2 regions of the Paenibacillus sp. JCM 18996 genome follow, and region 1 is predicted to be linked to the other one. Evidence: a T-box and tRNA genes for the amino acid it is inferred to sense, from the RefSeq annotation. Region 1 holds a T-box; the other holds one or more tRNA genes.

Evidence for each region. A T-box is a leader RNA that pairs with one kind of tRNA and senses whether it is charged. The one in region 1 lies ahead of ACZ5N7_RS00440 (valine--tRNA ligase), so its partner is inferred to be a tRNA-Val.
Region 2: it has a tRNA-Val gene. The T-box ahead of ACZ5N7_RS00440 (valine--tRNA ligase) is inferred to sense a tRNA for this amino acid. The anticodon was not compared.

The regions. Positions count from the first base shown of each region.
Region 1 covers NZ_AP043884.1:86,029-93,933, reverse strand. Annotated here, with positions in the region: gene ACZ5N7_RS00440 (valine--tRNA ligase) at 1-2,177, opposite strand, end outside; T-box leader at 2,348-2,570, opposite strand; gene ACZ5N7_RS00435 (hypothetical protein) at 2,745-2,909, shown strand; gene ACZ5N7_RS00430 (LysM peptidoglycan-binding domain-containing protein) at 3,045-4,214, opposite strand; gene ACZ5N7_RS00425 (hypothetical protein) at 4,341-4,652, opposite strand; gene ACZ5N7_RS00420 (RluA family pseudouridine synthase) at 4,813-5,685, opposite strand; gene ACZ5N7_RS00415 (phosphodiester glycosidase family protein) at 5,930-7,522, shown strand; gene hemL (glutamate-1-semialdehyde 2,1-aminomutase) at 7,593-7,905, opposite strand, start outside.
Region 2 covers NZ_AP043884.1:623,602-631,506, forward strand. Annotated here, with positions in the region: gene ACZ5N7_RS02990 (ABC transporter ATP-binding protein) at 1-953, shown strand, start outside; gene ACZ5N7_RS02995 (MBL fold metallo-hydrolase) at 950-1,795, shown strand; gene ACZ5N7_RS03000 (LacI family DNA-binding transcriptional regulator) at 1,834-2,856, shown strand; gene ACZ5N7_RS03005 (HD domain-containing protein) at 2,860-3,525, shown strand; gene ACZ5N7_RS03010 (copper amine oxidase N-terminal domain-containing protein) at 3,704-4,090, shown strand; tRNA gene ACZ5N7_RS03015 (tRNA-Val) at 4,460-4,532, opposite strand; gene ACZ5N7_RS03020 (hypothetical protein) at 4,602-5,495, opposite strand; gene ACZ5N7_RS03025 (PilZ domain-containing protein) at 5,667-6,017, shown strand; gene ACZ5N7_RS03030 (hypothetical protein) at 6,751-6,981, shown strand; gene ACZ5N7_RS03035 (N-acetyltransferase family protein) at 7,018-7,506, shown strand; gene ACZ5N7_RS03040 (hypothetical protein) at 7,611-7,905, shown strand, end outside.

The DNA of each region.
Region 1 (7,905 bases):
TTCTCCTCGTACTCAGGCCACGGCGCCAAAGTGATAGTCTCGCCCTCGTGAGGCAGGTGCTGCCAGATTTCCTCGGAGATGAACGGCATGAAAGGATGGATTAACCGCAGCGTGCGGTCCAGTACATAAGCGATGACGGATTGCGTCTTGCTCTTGGCTTCGGCGTTGTCGCTGTAAAGGCTGAGCTTGCTGAACTCGATGTACCAGTCGCACAGGTCATCCCAGATGAAGTTATATAGAATCCGGCCGGTCTCGCCGAACTCATATTGATCGACCAGGCGCGTCACGTCGCGGACCGTCTCGTTCAGACGGTGCAGGATCCAGCGGTCGGCTGTACCTAGCGCTCCATTGATATCGATATCTTCCTTTGCCACGCCTTCCAGGTTCATAAGGGAAAACCGCGAAGCGTTCCATATTTTATTGGCAAAATTGCGTGCCTGCTCCACCCGCTCCCAACGGAACCGCAGATCCTGCCCCGGTGTGCTGGAAGTGGAAATCATATAGCGCATGGCGTCCGCCCCGTATTTCTCGATGACTTCCAGCGGATCGACGCCGTTGCCTAACGACTTGGACATTTTGCGCCCTTCGGAGTCGCGGACAAGACCGTGCATGAGGACATCCTTAAACGGAATCCGGCCGGTAAACTCAAGTCCTGTGAAGATCATCCGCGCTACCCAGAAGTATATAATGTCGTAGCCTGTGACCATTACATCGGTTGGATAGAAACGTTTCATGTCCTCCGTGTCGTCAGGCCAGCCGAGCGTAGAGAAAGGCCAGAGCGCCGAGGAGAACCAGGTGTCCAGGACATCGTTGTCCTGGTGGAGCGCCGCGCTTCCGCAGTGGGAGCAGGCCGATACGTCCTCCCTTGCCACGGTCAGTTCGCCGCACTCCTCGCAGTGCCAGGCAGGGATGCGATGCCCCCACCACAGCTGGCGGGAAATACACCAGTCACGGACGTTCTCGATCCATTGAAGATAAATTTTCTCAAAACGGTCAGGCACGAAGTTCACGCCTTTGCCGGTTTTCTGGGCTTCAATCGCTTTCTCCGCGAGCGGCTTCATCCGGACAAACCACTGCGTGGACAAATAAGGCTCGACTACGGCTCCGCTGCGTTCGCTGTGGCCCACTTGATGGACATGGTCCTCGATTTTGACAAGAACACCCTGCTCCTTCAAATCCGCGACAATCTGCTTTCTGCAGGCAAAACGGTCCATACCCTGGTATTTGCCCGCGTTGGCGTTCATCGTGCCGGACTCATCCATCACCAGAATTTGCGGCAGGTCATGGCGCTTGCCCACTTCAAAATCATTCGGATCGTGCGCCGGAGTAATCTTTACGACACCCGTCCCGAAATCTTTTTCCACATATTCGTCAGCAATTACGGGGATTTCCCTTCCGATGACAGGAAGCACGAGCGTTTTCCCGATCAGGTGCCGGTAACGCTCATCCTCCGGATGAACCGCAACGGCCGTATCCCCGAGCATCGTCTCAGGGCGGGTCGTGGCGACCACGATCGAATCTTCGCCGTCTTCAGTCGTATATTTAAGATGGTACAGGTGTCCCTGCACTTCCTTGTATTCCACTTCGATGTCGGATAACGCGGTTCTTGCCGCAGGATCCCAATTGATAATATAGCTGCCGCGATAGATCAGGCCTTTTTCATACAGGGAGACAAACACTTCCCGCACAGCCTTGGACAGTCCTTCATCCAGCGTAAAGCGTTCGCGGGAATAATCCAGCGAAAAACCCATTTTGGCCCACTGCTCGCGGATCGTTTTGGCATAAAGCTCCTTCCATTCCCATACTTTCTCCAGAAACTTCTCGCGTCCGAGATCGTAACGGGTCAGCCCTTCTTCACGAAGCTTTTGCTCCACTTTGGTTTGAGTAGCGATCCCCGCATGGTCCGAGCCCGGCAGCCACAGCGCGTCGTAACCCTGCATTCTTTTGGTGCGGACCAGAATATCCTGAAGGGTAAAATCAAGCGCATGCCCGATATGAAGCATCCCCGTCACGTTAGGCGGCGGAATGACGATCGTAAAAGTCTTTGCGTCTTTTCTTTGTCCCGCTTGAAAGTATTGGCCTTTCAGCCAGTAATCGTACCATTTCTTCTCGGCGTCGACCGGATTGTAAGTGGTAGGCATTGCTGTCGTCGTTTTCGTTTCGCTTGAATCTTGCATCGGTTGAGTTTCGCTTTGTTCGCTCATCCTATTGAAACCTCCTACTGTGTGGTGACTAACCCTAGGGACATCCCCGCCAAGTGTATGAACCTCCGGAGCTTACTCTCCGTACCTTGCGGCGAGCCCGAATAACCTATTTACCATGAAAAAAACAAAAAAATCCTTACGCCGCAAAGGACGAAAGGATCTGGCTTCCGTGGTACCACCTTCATTCCGCGCCTGGTAAAGGCACGGCACTCGAACAGATAACGGCTGCGGCCGGCGGCTGTCTCACAAGAAAAAACCGCAAACTCCGGGGCGACTTCGGCAATTACATCCTGCGGAACCTCACAGCGCTGTCGGCTCCACTCTCTGAAGGGCTCACTGCCTACTCCTCCCTTTCTACGCTTATTTTCTATTCAATTTTGGGGCAAAGTCCATATATCTCATCATATGATATAGCATATCGAGTTCCGCAGTCAATATTTTCAACCTATTCCCCTTTATTCTCAGCATATCCATGTCCATGCCTTTCATAAACTTGTATTAGCCTATTTTGAAAAAAAATTATGGCAAGGTGGTGTTACCATGCAGCGATGGTGGCTAAGCGTAAGGTACACGGTAAAAAACATGATGTTCCCCCTGCTGGTGATCCAGTTCGTCCGGACTCTGCTGCTTCCCAACCCGCTCGACGTGTTCATTCTGTTCGCACTGTTCCTCGTTTTTCTCGGCTTTTTGTTCGACGTGTATTGATAAAATCACCCTTCCCGCAGACCGTGAAAACTTAAAAGCCCCGGCTCCGTTGTTGAACGGGACCGGGGCTTTGGGGTTTCTTTTGAAGAGTAACGAAAGTATAAGCTTGGGGAGACTTAATCTATTTGCCCGCGATTAGCGGGGCAAATAGATGATCTGTCCTGCGCTGACATCCGAGCTTTCCAGCCGGTTATACAGCGCGATTTCACGGGGATTGAGCTGATAACGCTTCGCGATGCCGTCGAGTGTTTCATCTTTCTGGACGATGCACATCCTCAGCTTCTTGAACCCCTGCTCACCGGATTCCGACGAAAGGAACAGCTTCTTCCACTCAAGCACATCCAGCTTGTTTTCCGCCACAGCAGCAGCCGCCGTCGCAGACTCCGCCTTTTCCTTGCGGCCGCCGGACGGGACGGATTTGCCGGTCAGCTTATTCAGTAGGGACACGGAAGCGGCGGACTTGGCTTCTTCCTGCGCTTGCACGGTGCTGTCCCTGCCGGAAAAACCGATTTTCATATCAGCGGGCTCCGCAGCGGCTTCCGCTTCCTCCGCCTGTGAATTGCCGAACAAAGGAGCTTCGTTTAGCAGAGGAGGCGCTGCTTGCTGGGCTGCCTCAGGCTGCCGGTTCGCGGACTGCTGGGTGGCGGCCTCAGGTTCCTGCGGCTCTGCCTTAGGCTGCCGATAGACAGGCTCAGATATATTCCCGGGGTCTTCCTGAAAGAAAGCTCCTCTATTGAAGATCGGCTCTCTTACTGCATTCATTTGCGGCCCGGACAGGTCCCCATAAAATTGGCCGCTGTCCGGCGCTCGCTCAGGTTCATTGCCGGCTGGTTGCGCCTCAGGCAAGCCCTGGGGCTGCGCATACTGCGGACGGGCTTCCGGCTGGTTCTCGTGCACGAAGACGATCTCCTCTTCCTCCTGCCACTGCCCGCCGGGTGTCGAGATCATCTCCACACCGCTCAGGGAAAGGACACCGGTTACATTCAACCTTCTGGGCGATAAAACATCAATGTCAAAATTTTCGATTTCCACCGAGATTTCATCAATGCTCTGAATCCGGTTTAACGGAAGCGTTATTTCCACCGGAATGAAATGCTCCAGCGTACGGCTCCTATCCTCTCCTTCGGCCAGGTATGTACCCGCTAGCAGCAAATTTCCCCTAAGCACCGCCTGATCCTCCTGCGGATATACCTGGATATGGGGGAGCAGCTCGACTTCCTCCAATTCGCTGATGCTGACTGCCCCGTCCGCCAACTGCACTCTCTCATAGATATCGAATCTCAATCCCGTTTGCCGGTCCGTCATGGTGGTTCCTCCCTTCAAATCCATAGTCCAACCATCGGTAAGCTGCCTTGCCCAAGTATCTGTAAAATTATATGGATGTAAAGGAAGGTGCATGACTATATTTTTAGCAAACGGCCCGGTTTGCCGTTAATTCGCTTTCTGCGGAATAAATTCCGCCCGCCCGAAGCAGGCGGCACTGCTGCAGTACGTCCACTGATTCTTTCCAAGCTGTTCGTCGGCGTACCGGATCAATTGCTCCAAGTCGTTGCTGCAAACTTTTTGGATGGCGGTTCTTTTGCCCTTCATTTCTAGTCTTGAGCAGTTCACTTTATGGATCACATTGAGCTTGGGCTCGTTTCCGCGGAACAAATTCAGAATATAACCCTGTTTATTGCCGATGCACCAAATTTTATAGTAAAAATCAGCATTTTCGTTTTCCTTCTCATAGAAAATTTTCATTTTTTCACCTCATTGGCAATATATGGTATATATTGTTTCGTTGCGGGAACATAAAACCCTGCCCAAAACAAAAAACCGCAAAAATTTATTTGCGGTAGGATGCCGATAAACCATATGGGCTCGAGCGTTTCATATATGCTGCTCTCCCCCTGCCATGCAGCTAAGCTCTCAGCTTCTGCCAAAGGAGGGTGAGGTCTTCAGGCCAGGGAGCGTCGACGGTAATGCGCTCTCCGGTCCAAGGATGGATCCATTCCAGCGTCTCCCCATGGAGAGCCTGCCGGCTGAACAGCTTGACCGGCCCGCCATAAAGCTCGTCCCCCAGAATCGGATGGCCCAGATGACTCAGGTGCACCCGGATCTGGTGCGTTCTGCCGGTCTCCAGCCGCAGGCGCACCCATGACGCGTCCTCATAGCGCTCGATGACCTCGTAGTGCGTTATGGCCGGATCTCCGCCGGGAGATACACGGCGCCTCGATTTGTGGTGCCTGTCCTTTCCGATGGGAGCGTCGATCCGCCCCCTTTCGTCCTTCATGCGGCCCTTCACAAAAGCGATATAGGTCCGTTGAATCGCTTTTTCTCTCATCTGTTCATCCAGCAGAAGCTGGGCATATTCGTTTTTGGCGTAAAGCACCGGCCCGGTCGTATTCTCGTCCAGCCGGTGGATGTGCCGGACCCGCACCTGTTGTGAAGTCATCTCATAATAAAATGACACGGCGTTCGCCAAAGTGCCTGTCTGCCCTTCCGCCGCGGGGTGCACGGGCATTCCTGCCGGTTTGCTGACGGCAAGCGAGAAATCGTCTTCATAAAGCACGCCGATGTCATGCCACTGCGGAGGAAACTGCGCCGATTCCTTTGGGAACAGCTCGATCCGCAGGCGGTCCCCATGCTGCAGGATTCCACCACGGGACTTAAGCTTGTTGATCAACTTAGCCGGAAACCCCAGCTGTTCATGCATGTAGGCCTCGACGGCACTGTTGTCCACCGGACCCGTCAGAACCTCCATCCATTCGCCCTTGCGCCTGGCCGCCTTCATCGGTTTCTTCTGCCGTGACGATACAATATGACGATCAGCGCCGAACCGAAAAGAAATATGATAAACCACAATTCCACGGGTATGCCGTACAAATCGCTTGGAATTTTTTTCATTCGTATTCTCCTAATTAGAAGTAGATTCCCCTATTTTAACAAAAATGAAATACAAAAACCAAAGCTTCTATGGTAGAATAAGAATTGGCTTATTTTTCTATGTTTCCATCAAGTTAAGGAGAGGATTTTTTTTGACTGAAGCGGTACGACTGCTCAAAACGACAAGCAGCCAAATTCGCAACTGGGGCTGGATCAAGCGCATGCTGCTGGCTGCCGCCTTTATTCTGTTTCTCGCATCCAGCTTTTTTTATTTGACTCCTCCGGGCACAAACATCCGTGAAGCCCTCGCCAAATGGGTCATTATGACGCAGCACCGGGATTGGGCGTGGATCTTCGTAGGCGCTCAGCGAAGGGATGACCTGGTTGCGGCTATGCATGACACAATAAATTCGAACGGGCTTGAGAAAATCGACACCACTTTGATCAGCCATAATCAGACGAAGCGAAGCCGGGACAGTCTGATCAAGGTAGAAGATATTTCCGGCAAGCAGTGGAAAGGCAAGAAAATGACCGTGTACGACCCGAGGACGCTGAGAGTCGTGGTCCCTCACACCGCGGGACAAGGTGAAACGGTATCTTCGATGGTTAAGCGGACCGGAGCGGCTGCTGGAGTCAACGGAGGCGGCTTCGTCGATCCGGAAGGCCTGGGCAACGGCTTTGCGCCCATAGGTCCGATCATCTCCGGCGGCAAAATCCTGTACAATGACGAAGACGGTTCCGTACCTTTCCAAATGGTGGGCATAACCAAGGACGGCACGTTGATTATCGGCAAATACAGCATTACGGAATTAATGAAGCTGAACATATCCGAAGCGGTCATGTTCTACCCTCGCGTCATCGCCAACGGCAAGCCGCTGCCTGTCGTGGATGACGGGATGCAGCCGCGGACGGCTATTTGCCAGAAGCCGAACAGCGAGATCATTATCCTCGTCATTGACGGCCGCCAAACCCATAGCGTAGGCGCCAAAATCAAAGAAGTCCAGGATCTCTTCATGGAAGAGGGCTGTGTGAATGCCGGTTTCCTGGATGGAGGAGCTTCTTCGGAGATGGTCGTGGGCGATGAGGTCGTTACCAAACCGTCCAGCAGATACGGCGAAAGAAGATTGCCGTCGGCGTTTCTCGTTTTTGACGATCCGGCAAAAGTCAAGGTGGATGATGTATGGAACAACATTACCACGATCGACCCGGGCGGAAGCTATGACCATCCCGGATTCTTGAAGGAGCAGGAGCAGTTGAAGAGCAAGCCGAAGTCAACGCCTGTTTCGGCACCTGCCCCTAAGACTTCAGAGACGAAGACAGACACTGTCAGGGATAAACCAGCCTCGAGTAAAGAAAGCAGCTCGGACAAGAGCAGTCCGGACACTAAGTCAGGCTACGGCGATAAGGAACCGCCAGCCAAGCCTGCGACTGCTCCGGCAAGCAAGTCTTCCAAGCAGCCGGACGACTCCAGATCGGGCTCTTCCTCTGATAAGACCGCAGACAAACCCGCGGCTGAGAAGCCTGCTCCCGAGAAACCGCCCGCTGCTGATAAACCATCACAGCCTGCCAACACAAGTGCAGCCGGATCAGGCACTCCTGCACCTGCCCCGCAGCCGTCTCACAGCGCAGGTCAGGCGGCAACTCCGGCTCCTGTGACACAGCAAACGCCGGCTCAGCCTGAGCATCGTCCATCCGCTCCCGCTGCCGGTAGTGTATCTGTAGACGGATCGCTCAAAACTCCATAACCTCAAAAGAGCTCGGCCGAATCTGGATTCGGCCGAGCTCTTATTCTTTGACCGCAACATTGAACAACGTTTACAGCCGCTTCAAAGCATCGTGATGCGCTTCAATCGTCATCTCGATATCCTCTTCGGAATGAGCCGCCGAAACGAACATTCCTTCGAACTGGGACGGTGCAACGGAAACTCCCTGATCGAGCAGATTGGCAAAATAGCGGTTGAATTTCGTGAGATCGGAGGTTTTCGCGGTTTCATAGTTCACTACCCGCTCATCCGTGAAGAACGGACAGATCATAGAGCCGACACGGTTAATCGTCGAAGGGACTCCAGCTTCTTTGGCGTTTGCGGCAAAGCCTTCCTCCAACCTTGCCGACAGCTTCTCCACACGT
Region 2 (7,905 bases), 540 kb from region 1:
TCACGCCTCATTCCGGGGGAATACCATTGACAGTGGATGAATTAATAAATAAATATGCACTTACGTGCGGCAAACAGCCAATTCAACATCAAGATGAAAATGAAAACTTCAGGCAGCCCTTGCTTTCCATGCATCAGGTGGATTTTGGTTACTACAAAGGGCAAAACATCATCAGCAATCTCAATCTTACTGTGAACGCAGGGGATTTTATTGGTCTGGTAGGGCAAAACGGCGCGGGAAAAACTACGACTGCCAAGCTGTTAACCGGATTAATGGCGCCGAGCAAAGGGGACGTTTTACTGGGCGAGGAGCGTCTGCGGAATATGCGGCGGATTGAAGTGGCCCAGAAAATCGGTTACGTTTTTCAAAACCCGGATTTTCAGTTCTTTAATAAAACTTGTTATGACGAGATTGCTTATGGTCTAAGACTGAGAAAAGTTGCTGAGCAGGAAATAAAAGCGAAAGTTGATGAGGTTATGGAGGTTCTCGGAATTTCGTCGTACCGTGACCAGCATCCTCATTTTTTGAGCAGGGGAGAGAGACGAAGAGTTGCGATTGCTTCTGTTGTTATCCTTAAGCCGGAAGTCATTATACTAGATGAACCAACGACAGGACTCGATCCAAAGACATCCACGCAGATGCTCGAATATATAAAGAAACTTCACAGTCAAGGACATACGATTATTATGCTCACTCATGAAATGAGAGCGGTGCTTGAGTACTGCAATCGCATGATTCTTATTGAGGGCGGTGCAGTAATTTTAGATGAACATCCTGCGATCGCGTTTAAGAAAAAGGACTTGCTTGAATCTTATCAAATCAAACTGCCTGTACTCGCTGAACTGTTTTATAAGCTGCGCAAAGAGCAAAATTTCATCCTCCCGAGAAATAATGAGGAATGCGCTAAGCTGCTGTTGGAACAATTGAATGATCAGGAGGTGGCTTTAGGATGAAGCTGCATGTATTAGGCAGATATGCCGGGTTCCCGGCGGCTGGAGGCGGAGCCTCCTCCGGGTATTTGATCGAGACGGATGAAACCAAAATCATGATCGATTGCGGCAGCGGAGCGCTGAGCAACGCAATGAAAATTTGTGCGATAGATGAAATTGATGCCATCGTATTAAGCCATGTGCATGCGGATCACATTCTGGATCTCGTGCCTTTAGGTTATTTGTTATTGGAAAGATGCATGACAGTCAGCACGGAGCGCAAGCTCAGACGAATACCCGTTTATGTGCCGGATGGCTCACAGGCGGTGTTGGAGGGCATTTCCGAAGTGTTGGGCCATCCAAAGTTTGTATTCGGAAAACCGGATGAGTACGGTCCGATTTATGAAGAATTTCGAAGCCTTGTCGCAGGCGAAAAAGATTTTTTCTCAGCTCTGCTGCCTAAAATCGGCTATGTTGAACAGCAGGTTTTAGGCTTTGGCGGGTTACGCGTATCTTTTGCGGCAGTGAACCACGGCTTTCCGGCGTTTGCCATGAAATTTGAATATAAAGGAATAAAAATCGTGTTTTCGGCGGATACAGCACCTTGCGACACACTTGCAGATTTTGCACGAGGGGCCGATCTGTTCTTATGCGAGGCAACCGGAAATGCGGATAACGGGCGTTTTTACAAAACGCATCTGAATCCTGTGCAAGCCGGGGAAATCGCTGCCGAGGCCCAAGTTAAATCGTTGCTTATCACGCACATTACACCTAACACAGATGAAAACTGGATTATTCAAGAGGCGAAAAAAACATTCGCTGGAGAGGTAAAAGTAGCGCAGGAACTGCAAACTTACCTTGTGTAACAGAATCTGTTGTATAGGTGCTGAATCCGGAGGACCGCATGCGCCAAACTAACGGGAGTTACCCCACGAGTAAAGACGTTGCGAAAAAAGCAGGCGTCTCACAATCTATAGTGTCCCTTGTCATGAACGGCAAAGAAAAGGGCCGGGTGTCGCAGGAAACGAGAGACAGAGTCATCCGTTCGGCCGAGGAATTAGGGTATACGATCAATACAACCGCAAGAAATCTAAGAATGGGTTCTACTATGACGATCGGTTTTGTGGTGCCTAATATCGAGAACCCGGTCTATATTCCTGCCATTAAAAAGGCGACAGAAATGTTGAGGCAATATGGCTACACTCTGTTATTACTCGACGTCGGGCATGACCTGGACTGGCTTAAACTGATCCTGAACACCCAGGCGAGTCAGGCGGTGGACGGTTTTATTTTATTTTCGCTCGATCTGAAAAACGAAGAAATACCTGATTTTATTAAAGGGAAATTTATTTCCATTGATTCAGATATTGATGACAAAATCAACATCTCATTAGATTTTTATAACAACGTTACAAATGGGCTGCGTTATTTAATAGAACTTGGACATCGCAATATTGCGCATATTACGATAGACGTAGACAGAAGAACATTGGTTGATAGAAGACGGGCTTATTTAGATGTGATGGCAGAATACAAAATATGTGTCAAACCACAGTACTACCTGAAAAGTCTTTTTTCTTTGGATGATGTAACTTCAGCCGTTGAACAATTGATCAAACAGCATCCTGAAGTTAGCGCCATTTTTTGCGACGATGATTTTTTTGCCGTTGGCGTTTATAAGGCGGCTCGAAATTTGGGAATAAAAATACCTTCTGAATTATCAGTGTTAAGTATAAACGATACGGATATTGCCCGAGTGCTTACACCTGAATTGACGGTTTTATCCATTCCATCCGCCAAGTTGGGGGAACTGGGTGTCTTACAACTAATGAATTTATTGAAAGGCGAAAAGATAATCAAAGAAGGCGTAATGGAACTCCCTCTCATTATCCGAGGATCCACTGCGCCCGCAGTAAAGAGGGGTTAATTCATGATAATGGATCAAGGGCTGCAAATTATTCATACCCGAGTGCATGAAAAATTAAGTCAAGACTCAACAGGCCATGATTATTATCATGTCGTTAGAGTAGCCAATCTGGCCAGAGCATTTGCAAAGGCGGAAGGGGCAAATTTGAACATATGCTTTGTTGCCGGGCTTTTGCACGATTATTGTCATCCGGAAGAAAAACAATTCGGCATTCCCCACTGGGGGCCCGAGGCATTAAAAATGATCGAAGAGGTTCTTGACGAAGCTGAAATGGCAGATCAAGAAAAACAGGCAGTATTACAGTGCATCGCGGAACATGAGTCCTATCGATTCCTGGGTCATCAAGCCGACATGACGCTGGAAAGCAAAATTTTGCAGGATGCGGACCGGATTGAAGCTTTGGGCGCTATCGGTATTGCCCGGACATTCATGTACGCGGGAGCCTATGGCAATCCTATGTTTACACCTGATGAAAGCTTGGGAAATTGGAGTCCGCTTCCCAGTGTAAGACAATCCGCCGTGACTCATTTCTATGAAAAACTGCTGAAGCTTAACGAGGAAATGCATACGGAGTCAGGCAGAACGATTGCAAATGAACGTACGGAGTATATGAAGCAATTTTTAGAGCAATTCAAAAAAGAGTGGAGCACTAATTCAAGAGAATTATAGGCTCCTGCTATAAATGAACACTCCCAATCTATGGGGGTGTTTATTGATATGCAGTGTATGAATGGGTAGCCCATTGCTCAACTTAAGCTGTAGAATGATAGTTTGTTTGCTCTTGGCATCTGTTTTATCCATAACGTTTGCATTTACCGGCAGTAAGGATATAACAGCAAGTAATTCGATGGCAGGTTCGATTGTTTTTACGGTAGGAAGCCCGGATGTTATTATAGACGGAAGCAAAAAGACGGTTGAGGCGCCTCCTGTGTTGGACGGAAATTATACTATGGTTCCTTTCCGGTTCATTGGCGAAGCATTGGGGGCCAAGGTGGATTGGAACTGCGACGATCAAAGCGTTACGCTGACGGTGAACGCCCAAACCATTGTGCTTGCTATAAACAGCAGGACGGCTGCCGTGGACGGAAATAAGGTGGTACTTGACAAGCCGTCAAAAATAATCAATGGTTATACAATGGTGCCGCTTCGTTTTGTAGGCGAGGCTCTAAATCAAAGGTCCATTGGGACGGCGCAACGAAACGGATTATGCTCCAAGCGGACTCCGAAGATTTGAAAAAAGCTGCTGCGGAACTTCTTTTATACGACCAACCTCGACTTGCTGCGTACAGGAACTCCATGCCGCCCAATCTTTCGTCCAGTCTGAAGGCTGTTCAAAATTCGGCGGCCAAATACGACCGAACGCTTTCGGAATAACGTTTATGTAGAGCCGCGTATTCGTGTCCGCGTGAAATTGCTGAATAGGTACGGAACGGAATTATGCGCACGCCAGCGTTTATGGAATTTGTGTATTTGACAGGGACAGCTATATTTTTAAGAAAAAATGTTACTCCAATGTTACTCAAGGGCTAAAACTCGCGCTCTGTCCAGTTTGAAAATTCTGCAGAAAAAGCAAAAACCCTTGCTGTGCAAGGGTTTTTCTTTATGACCTGAGCCGGGCTCGAACCGACGACCCCCACCCTGTCAAGATGGTGCTCTCCCAGCTGAGCTATCAAGTCATGTGTTATAGCGACAAGAAGTATCATAACAAATCTTTAATAACTTGTCAACGCTAATGCACACCGCTATTATTTTGTTTGCAAAAGTTGTTGAGTTATAGTCGTCGCGTATTTAATACCATCCGGATTTGTCTTGGTATTGCTCATGGCTGCCAGAATCTGAGATCTTGAGCTGGCATCCATTGCCGCAAAAATACTGACAGCTTTATTCTGATCTGCTTTCATTAACTCGGATAACAGCAAAGCCGCGCTGGATGCAGGCATCTGGCTGTATGTTTTTACCAGGTCATCGACCGGCTTCTGCGTACTTGGGAGAAGATCCAATTGTTTTTGTACCGAAGCGGGATCGGCAGTACTGTCAGGGGGGAAATCCGCCAAAGTTTTGGAAATATCCGCCGCCTTTTTTGGATCCATCTTTGCCAATATAGCTGACCGCTGCTGAGCTTTCATACCCAACATGGTAAAAGCACTGTCTTTTAGCGACATATTCCCAATAATTGCGCTGGCTTGCGCAGGCGACATTTTGGTAAACGCGGAAGCAACTTCATCAGTTTTTTTCTTGAAATCCGCATTCATGTCTGCAGGTGCCGCACTCGTCCCGGAATTCGGGTCTTGCACTGCTGTACCCGAACCTGAGGCTGTGCCGGAAGAGTTGGATTGACCACTGTTCTGCTGGGCACTGTCGGCAGTTCCAGGTGCAGTCGTTTTAGCCGGCTGCGTCTTGCTGTTCGCTGTGTCTGCCGGTGATTTACTACTTGCCAACTTGGAAATAGTATTCACGCCGGACGCAGCGCTTTTTCCGACGTTCATCAAAGCTCCAGAAAAGCTCTTGCTTCCTGCTTGCTGCAGCAATCCAATTTCCACCACGGCAAGCACAGAAGCGAACACAAGAGGAATAACTACCAGATAAATTATTTTCTGAAACTTGCTTAAAGACTGCTCTGATTTCTCCACGTTATCCATGCATGACTCCTAGTCTAGAGGTTTTATTACATTTAACGGTTTCCGGCTTTGGATTTGTTATAATTAGAGAAAATAAATTTATTCCGGCGATAGACCACCCCAAAATCTGTCCACCGGTCTGCGCAAATCTCTCTAAATAATTACCAATTGAAGACCGATATCTACAATATAATGATTTTTTGGAAAAAGGCGGGAAGAGATATCTTGGATTACAATCAGAGAAGACAGCATAAGCGGTCAAAAGGAATTTTGCATGTTTCTCTATCCATCCACTGCATTAAAAAGACAGAGATAACCACACGTAAAATTTTAGTGCGTGTAGAGGACATCAGTCTTGGGGGGCTGTGCTTTGAAAGCGATTTAAATTTTCCGTCGGAAGGCGAGTTCATCCTTAAATTGGAACACATTCTTTTTGGTCCGATGTACGGCTTTATTGTGTGGAAAACAAAAGGGAATAATAATTATCGGTACGGGGTACAATTCTCATCAGTTACAAACGCTTTGTTCCGATTTTTGAATTAATAAAAAAGTAAGAGGCGTTCATCCGGAAGCGAGGGTGCTGTTTCAGGACGCGAGATTGCTGCTTCCCTGGCAAAAGCTTCTGGCTAACTTGCAGATCGAGTGAGAAATGGCAGTGAGGAATGGGCCAGGGAAGGCTCTCGGTTTAGTTGGTCTGGAATCACGCGCGAATGAATGGCCGAATGGGGGCTACTTTATCACTTCTGTGCTTACCACATTATGAAAGTGCGAAACTTCATCAAGAGAGAACACTCTTAGAATAGAAACTTGGCCATTGCCATAGGTCACTTTTACGATAAACGTCTTCATATTGATATCCTCCTAAATCGCGTTGGCTGAATCCACTTTTGATATGCATACGGAACCAGTGTCTTGAGCCTCATTTGAATAAATGTAAAATAACATACGTTCGTGCTCTATTCCGAGAGAGTGAGCAACTTTTAGAATATCTAATTCACAAGATGTGTTTACATTTTGATTTGAATTCACGGACATCGCTTGCACTCTTCTCTCTAGTATTTTTTATCTCATTATGGGGGAACCAAGCGAAAAATACAGTCGTTTATTGTCTGGAGAAAATACGAATTTTTGTAAAAAAATGACGTCTATTGAAATAAAAAATCATCTGCTGAAATCGGCGGTGATTTTTTTATGCTCCCAGAAGATGAAACTATATTTTGACCGGAAAATTGTTTATAATTATATTTTATTCAAGCGTTCGAAAGAGAGGCCTTTTATGAGTGATTCTTCCATCACACGTCCCGCACAGCTGCGTAAGATTGCAGACAAGCTGTTTGAGGACGCGGGTTATACGAGCCGGGAGCTGCTTGATTTTATCACTGCGTTCGAAGAGCTTCACTTGGAGAACGAACGGCTGAAGCAGGAACTGGCCAAGGCGCGCGGACAGCAGTTGAAGAAAGTGACGCGGGAAATGTCGGATCGGTTGAGAGATGCTCTAAGAGAGTAGTCTTGCCTAGAGCAAACAGAAGGAGCGGACGGGAAAATGTTAGAGATCAGACCGGCGGTAAAAGAAGATGTGCCGCAAATACTGGATATTTATAACTACGCTGTTTGTGAAACGGCAGCCACTTTCGATTTGCAGGAACAGAACCTGGCAGAGAGGCTGGAATGGTTCTCTCATTATGGCGGCGCCTATCCGCTGATTGTCGGTGTCAAGGATGGCAAGGTTGTGGGCTACAGCAGCCTGTCGATGTTCCGAACGAAGCCTGCGTATTCCAAGACGGTGGAGCTTTCCGTGTATATAGACCCGAATCATTGGGGCCAAGGCATCGCCAAGCAGCTCATGACCGAAATCCTCAGGCAGGCGAAGCAGCTTGGCCATCACACAGTCATTTCCGCGATAACGGGAAACAACCAGGCCAGCATCAGGCTGCATGAGATTTTCGGCTTCACAAATGTGGGCTGCCTGCAGGAGGTCGGCTACAAATTCGACGCGTGGCAGGATGTCATTTTTTATCAGCTTATTTTGTAGAGGTTTTGGTAAATCGCACCTGCCGGCCTCGCTGTCTTGCCAAATGAAGCGCTCCCGCGATATCATTACTTGCACTCAATCTTACTTAAGGAGCGTTTTTACATATGATTACAGTCGAGCAAGCATGGGTTCCGGATGAGGCGGCTGTCACTCCTTCGGGAATTTGTCATAGAGGTCACTATTATACCTGTTCTTTTTGCATTCGCATGAATTGGTTTCAAAAAAGTTCGAACGAAGGAAGCTGGAATATTCCCATATTGTATTTGGAAGGGGATTCTTCCTCTATATCAATGGTTTTGGAAAACGGCGAGCTGGCTGCAGCGTATCGAATCCCCTGCCATAAGCCCGATCCTGCGGCTGAAGCTTATTTTGCCAGAATCGTGGAACTGAGACAGGCTT